2 regions of the Priestia megaterium genome follow, and region 1 is predicted to be linked to the other one. Evidence: riboswitches for the same ligand, from Rfam matches in the RefSeq annotation. Region 1 holds a riboswitch; the other holds the start of a gene.

Region 1 (3,415 bases):
CTGTTCCCATTAGTAAAGCCCCGAATACAATTCCTAAAATCATGTCGTGAACGTGAAAAGGAATATAGCTGACCAGACCTAAGAAAACGGACGTCATGACAGCTCCTAGAATCGTATAGAGAATGGTTTTTTTAGTTAGAAATTTATAAGCTAAGGCAATGAATACAAGGTTCACAAGAAATGTGCTGATACTTGTAGGGATATGAAATAAATAATATAAAACAAGAGCAATACCAACCGTACTTCCGTCACCTAATTTATTTGGAATGACGAAAAAGTCAATGGATGCAGCAACTAAAAGCGCTCCGGCAATAATTAAAATGATGTCTTTATAGATTGTTTTCAATATGCAAACCTCCCTGATCATTAGGATATTTTCACGTGGAATCTTGTTTTTAGTAGTGTTTCACAAATGATAAAATAAAAAACGTCTTAGAAATTGTCTAGTTATAAAACTGATCAACTTCTAAGACGAAGAATTACGATACGTGTATAATGTCTTGAGTCTGCTTTTCTATGCTTCGATGTCACCGATTATATAAACCTCTGACCGCTATGTCAACGCTATGAGAGATGTTCAACTTTTCAAAAAATAGAAGGCGGTTTCCTACATAAAAAAAGAATCCTTTGCGACGGCGCAAAGGATTTTCAAATTTATTGGAATAGGGGGAATACGTTATTAGGATTACCATTTTCATAAATTAATATACCTTTATTTTTTAAAAAAATTTATTTGTTAATGACGATTGAAAGTTTGTAATTCACATGCTGATTTAGCTCTGTCAAAAAATCATTTAATTCTTCATTCGAATGAAATTTACATTCTAGTAAGTAACAGCCATCGCCGCTGATTTTAAAGTTGTTGATGACGTACTTCTTCTGACTTTCTACAAATGTAAGGTAGGGGTGGTGATGAATGCTCTGCGTATAGATATTTAAAAATGCATGGACGGTGTAGCCAAGTTTTCGTTCATCAATGTTAATTGTATAGCCTTTGATAATGCCTTCATCTTCTAACTTTAATACTCTAGCAGAAGCGGCTTGTCCGGTTAAATGCACTTTTTCTCCTAATTCTTTCATCTTCATACGTCCATTTTTTGATAGCTCTTCTAGTATGCGCTTATCTGTATTATCTAACATCGCTACAAATCCTTTCGTATTTCAAATCAAAAGGGTTAACTACTTTATGTCACCTATGTATACGGATACGTCTTCTATTTTATACTAAAGAAAAGTAAGAAAAAAGAGCAGTCAATATGGAAGACATGAAAGCAGCAGTAGTTTGCAAACAGCTAGATTGACGAAAGCTTAAGCTTGCTGTATGATTCTTTGAGTGTTTACGTGGTTCGTAACCATCCCACGTTAAAAAACTAAGGAGAGAATAGTAAGATGAATATAAGAACACTTTGCGTCAACGGTCTTTTAGCAGCTATGTATATTGCTGTTAGCATGTTAATTCAGCCGTTTGGCTTCACCAATATCCAATTTCGTATATCAGAAATGTTCAATCATTTGATTGTATTTAATAAAAAGTACGTGTACGGCATTGTACTAGGGGTATTTCTGACGAATTTGTTTTTTTCACCAATGGTCGCTTATGATCTGGTGTTTGGGGTAGGACAATCTGTACTATCATTACTCATTACCATTTTTTCTATGCGCTACATTAAAAATATGTGGGCTCGTATGCTTATTAATACACTTGTGTTTACGTTTACGATGTTTATTATTGCGTTTGAACTGCACCTAGCATTTGATTTACCATTTTTCTTTACATGGTTAACAACAGCTGTTGGTGAGTTTGTGGTTATGCTTGTTGGAGCACCAATTATGGCGGCCATTAATAAACGTGTACAATTTAATAAGCTAGTTGGATAAAAAGATGCGGCTGTGATAAATCTCACAGCCGCATCTTTTTTTCTTTGTTATTCTATAAGTGTAGTGATAAACCCCTTATTATTGAAGAGCTTTTCACGCATGGACAAATTACCCATATCTAGCATGTGAAAAGAGCAGGTCGCTATTGCGTTCTGCTCTTTTTGCGTAACGCAATAGCGAGTATTCAATTAGATTATTTTGAAAGAAGACGTGACAAATCTCACAGCGCGTTCTTTTTTCTTTTGTTACGATATACATATAGTTGGCAAACTCCTTATCGAAAAGTTTTTCGCACAACAACACATTACCTATGCGTAGCAATTAAAAAAGCAGACCGACAAGGTTTGCTTTTTTAATTGTGTATTTTTACCATTAAATAACTTTTTTGAGTTATAATTGTAAAATAATCTTTGTTACGAGAGAGGGGATTATTTTTTGAATAGAAAGTTAGGAATTCTTGTTTTATTAGTGTTAGCTATCTTATTTGCCGGGTGTTCAAAAGAAGAAGACAACGTTCCTTTAAGAGAACTAGAAAAAATCCATATTAACGTCATCAAAGAACAAAAGATGAAGCAAGGGATTTCGTATGAATTGGAATTCGTAAACAAGAGCGATTTGACCATCAAACAAAACGACGTATTTTTATCGTATCCACTAAAAATAAAAAACGGTTATTCTGAAAATAAATTTAAGGTGTTAGCAGAAGGCAATAAGTTAAATATTAAGCCAAAACAAAAGGTAAAGTTGACTGCATTTCTTCCTTATAAAGGAATTAATAAAGAAGCGTTAGCTATTGATGAGCCTGACGTAAAGTGCATAGGATATTGGAATAAGATCGATGACTACCATCAATTTTCTTTTGGAGGATCTTTGAAGCGAGAATAATACATGGATTTGTTAAATGATGGAACTTATGAAGCGTGAAATCGTATATAAATCAAGGGAGAGATTTTATTGAAGAGATATGGACTATTTATCATTAGTTTCATCGTTTTCTTGGGTAGCTTTCAACTGCTATCAGGAATGATTCTTACGCTCTTATATGTTCCAGAAAGTTCGACTATGTGGAGCTCAATCGAAGGATTATCAAGTAAAGTAACGTTTGGCAGTTATTCTGGTAGCTTTGCTTTTATGATTCCCGCTGTAGCAGCTACAGCCGCTTTTTTTATCTCTAAAAAATGGGTTAGGAAAAGTGTATAAGAAACTAATAGCGGTGGTGAATAAACAGTGAATGTAGACACGGATAGATTAGTTAGCTTCTTTATTTTATGGGGAACACCCGCTGCTTTTAGTATAATAGAGTACTTTAAACTGAGTAAGACTGAAAAACAAGAAGCTATACGAGACTTAACATCATTAAAATCGATTATAACAACAGGCTTTATATTGATTGGGGGAGTGATGGCGAGTTTAGGTAGAGTATTATCGCTGCTGCCTCTGCACATTATAGGTACTTTTATTTTAGTCATTGGTGGTATCGCGGGCGCTATTGAAGCATGGAAAACAGAAAAAAAGAGAGGTATTATTATTCTTGCTT
Region 2 (3,415 bases), 810 kb from region 1:
GTAAAGAGATGGTACAAAATGAAAAGAGACTGGAACAGAATTTACGCAGAAGATTTAACCGTCGATTTAGATGCCAAAGTTCAAATCCGTCGCTTAGGCACGTTAAATAACTCATATATGAAGCAAATGAAGCATTAAGGAGAAAGCAAATGGAGGGATTTATCGCCTTACTGGTACTTCTTGCTTATTTGACTAAAAAAATCATGATTAACTTCCGAAAGGAAAAGTATTACCGTGAAATCGTTGTCTATCTTTGTCTTATAGGTATGGGTTTATTCTTTTGGGGAGCCATTACACTCCGTAAAGAAGTACCTACGCCTCTGTACTTTTTAGAGGAACTCATTAAGCCTCTTACTAAAACCGTTCATCATCTGTTATTTACGTAAGTATGTAGGAGAGAAGGGGTGTATGATGCAAATAAAAGAATTTATTACTCCGAAACAACTTCTTTTTCTCATTTATTTTTTTTGTATCGGAAGCGCTATTTTGGCAGTTCCGGCTACGTTATTAGAAACGAATAGACAAAATGCCTGGGTATGTAGTGTGCTTGCTATTGGCTTTGCCCTTTTAATTGTTGCGGTGCTGTTATGGCTGATGCACCGTTACCCTCAGCAAACGTTCATTGAAATAGCTAAAAAAGCGCTAGGTCCTTACGCCGGAGCGTGTATGTCTCTTATTTACATTTTTTTTATGTTCATTCAATCTACGTTTTCCCTTCGAGATATCAGTACATTTATGACGACGCAAATTGTCCCTGAAACGCTGCCTACGTGGATTCATGCTCTTGTGATTTTAGCGGTTATATACGGAGGATATTTAGGCATTGAAGTGATAGCGAGAACCGCGGAAATCTTTTTACCGTGGATCGTCGTCCCTTTTTTATTGTTAATTTCGTTAAATATTCCTCAGATGAAACTGGATCGTCTTTACCCTTTGTTTGAATTCCGCATGGATGATTTAGTGTTAGGGACCACGTATTTCTTAGGAAATCCGTTTATGGAATTGATTTTTGTGCTAATGATTACGCCTCATATAAAAGATGGAAAAAAGGTAAAAAGAATGATTGTTATCGGCACTGTGGCATCGGGCTTGACGATTACGATTGCAGTTGCGGCTTGTATATTAGCTCTTGGCGCGAATATTGCATCAATGCACAGCTACCCAGTTTATTTATTAGGAAAAATGATTTCGTTAGGTGCAACGATACAGCATGTTGAAGTATTAGTAGCTATTATTTGGATGTTATCTATCTTTTTTAAAGTTGTCATTGTGTTCTATGCTATTCAGTTAAGTATCGCTCAATTATGTAATTTACGGGTGCGCAATTTTTTGAGCTTTCCTTTAGGTCTAATCATTACAGGCGTGGCGTATTACATTATTCCAAATACAGCATACTTCAATTATTTTGAAAAATATTACTGGCCGTTTTATTTATTTGTACTAAGCGTCTGTTTTCCGTTGTTATTTATTGCGCTTTCTTATATAAAGAGAAATAAGGCAGCTAAAGGTGATAGAAGCCAACAAACATAGCATTATTTATACGTATGTGGTATAGTATACGATGACAATTCAAGAAGAAACGCCGTACACGTTTGTACATGTACGGGAGAGGTTCGAAAACTCCCTCTATAAAAAACTAAGATCATCGTTGATGACAAAAGACACGGTTTTAGCGTGTCTTCTTTCACGTGCTTTTCTATCAACACGTCTTTTTGACGTGTATGCTGGCGAGGACGTGTATCTTAGTTGCTTTTTAGGGAGATTGCTGGAAAAGAGCAGTCTCTTTTTTGTGTTATAAAATTAGTCACAAAGGGAACGAACGGTTCAATAAAGTTTCTTCTTCTTTTGATTTCAATCAAAAAGGAGACGAACAATAATGATGAAAAATGAAAAAGCTATTGTTGTATTTAGCGGAGGTCAAGATAGTACAACATGTCTATTTTGGGCTTTGAAAAACTTTAAAGAAGTAGAAACGGTTACTTTCCAATACGGTCAGCGTCATAGTCAAGAGATAGAGGTAGCAAAAGCTATCGCAGCTGATTTAGGTGTGAAGCATACCGTCCTAGATATGTCACTTTTAAATCAATTAGCACCAAATGCCTTAACGCGAGATGATATTGAAATTGAGCAAAAAGAAGGAGAGTTGCCTACAACGTTTGTGGATGGCCGCAATCTGTTATTTTTATCATTTGCTGCCGTACTGGCTAAAAACAGCGGAGGCCGTCATATCGTAACAGGCGTTTGTGAAACTGATTTTTCGGGATATCCAGACTGTCGAGACGTATTTGTGAAATCGTTAAACGTCACGCTTAATTTATCAATGGACTTCGAGTTTGTGATTCATACGCCGCTTATGTGGATTGATAAAGCAGAAACGTGGGCGTTAGCGGATGAGCTAGGAGCGCTTGAATATGTGCGTGAAAAAACATTAACGTGCTACAACGGTATTGTTGCTGATGGGTGCGGCGAATGTCCCGCATGTCAATTGCGAAAACGCGGGTTAGATCAATACCTGCAAACAAAAGAAGGAGGAGAAAAATAATGCTGCAACAAATGTATCCTCAAGTCTTTCATGACTATGAATATGAATTGAACAAAGATATGCAGTTTGCTGCGGCACATTTTGTTCCTCATACAGAAGCAGGAAAATGCCGTCAAGTCCATGGACATACGTATTTTGTAAATTTAACTGTTGCCGGAGATACATTAGACGAAGCGGGCTTTTTAGTAAACTTTGCGCTATTGAAAAAAATTGTTTCTGGTCAATTTGATCATACATTATTGAACGATCATTCTATCTTTAACGAAGAAAATCCAAATGATTTTCCTACAACTGAAGTTGTTGCTCGTAAAATTTATGAGTTGGTTCAAGAATATCTAGACACACTACCAAATAAGCCTTCTTGCGTACAAGTATTCGTGCGGGAAACGCCGACAAGTTACGTAGTTTACCGCCCAAAGAAGGTGAAAAAACGTGGCTAATACAATTCCAGTACTTGAAATATTCGGCCCAACGATTCAAGGGGAAGGAATGGTTGTAGGACGTAAGACGATGTTTGTTCGTACCGCAGGCTGTGATTATTCCTGCAGCTGGTGTGATTCAGCTTTTACATGGGATGGATCAGCTAAAAACGATATTCGTCAGCTAACAGCAGAACAAATTTGGACGGAGCTTAAAGAAATTGGAGGAGAGTGCTTTGATCACGTCACCATTTCTGGAGGAAACCCTGCGCTTATCAAGGCGATTGGTTCACTTGTAGAGCTTTTGCACAGTCATGGGGTAAAAGCAGCTCTTGAAACACAGGGAAGCCGTTATCAGGATTGGTTCCTAAAGATCGATGATTTAACGATTTCTCCTAAGCCTCCAAGTTCATTAATGAAAACAAATTTCTCCGTATTAGACGATATTATAGAG

The links. A riboswitch is a leader RNA that binds a small molecule or an ion and turns the genes downstream of it on or off. The one in region 1 is predicted to bind preQ1.
Region 2: linked by a shared signal. The riboswitch ahead of queC (7-cyano-7-deazaguanine synthase QueC) and the one ahead of CEQ83_RS02520 (QueT transporter family protein) in region 1 are both predicted to bind preQ1.

Annotation. Positions count from the first base shown of each region.
Region 1 is NZ_CP023317.1:473,949-477,363, forward strand. It holds gene CEQ83_RS02510 (YitT family protein) at 1-346, opposite strand, end outside; gene CEQ83_RS02515 (Lrp/AsnC family transcriptional regulator) at 730-1,140, opposite strand; PreQ1 riboswitch class I at 1,336-1,380, shown strand; gene CEQ83_RS02520 (QueT transporter family protein) at 1,390-1,878, shown strand; gene CEQ83_RS02525 (hypothetical protein) at 2,314-2,763, shown strand; gene CEQ83_RS02530 (hypothetical protein) at 2,833-3,078, shown strand; gene CEQ83_RS02535 (hypothetical protein) at 3,106-3,415, shown strand, end outside.
Region 2 is NZ_CP023317.1:1,285,841-1,289,255, forward strand. It holds gene CEQ83_RS06420 (Ger(x)C family spore germination protein) at 1-138, shown strand, start outside; gene CEQ83_RS06425 (hypothetical protein) at 150-386, shown strand; gene CEQ83_RS06430 (GerAB/ArcD/ProY family transporter) at 409-1,530, shown strand; PreQ1 riboswitch class I at 1,603-1,646, shown strand; gene queC (7-cyano-7-deazaguanine synthase QueC) at 1,877-2,542, shown strand; gene queD (6-carboxytetrahydropterin synthase QueD) at 2,542-2,982, shown strand; gene queE (7-carboxy-7-deazaguanine synthase QueE) at 2,975-3,415, shown strand, end outside.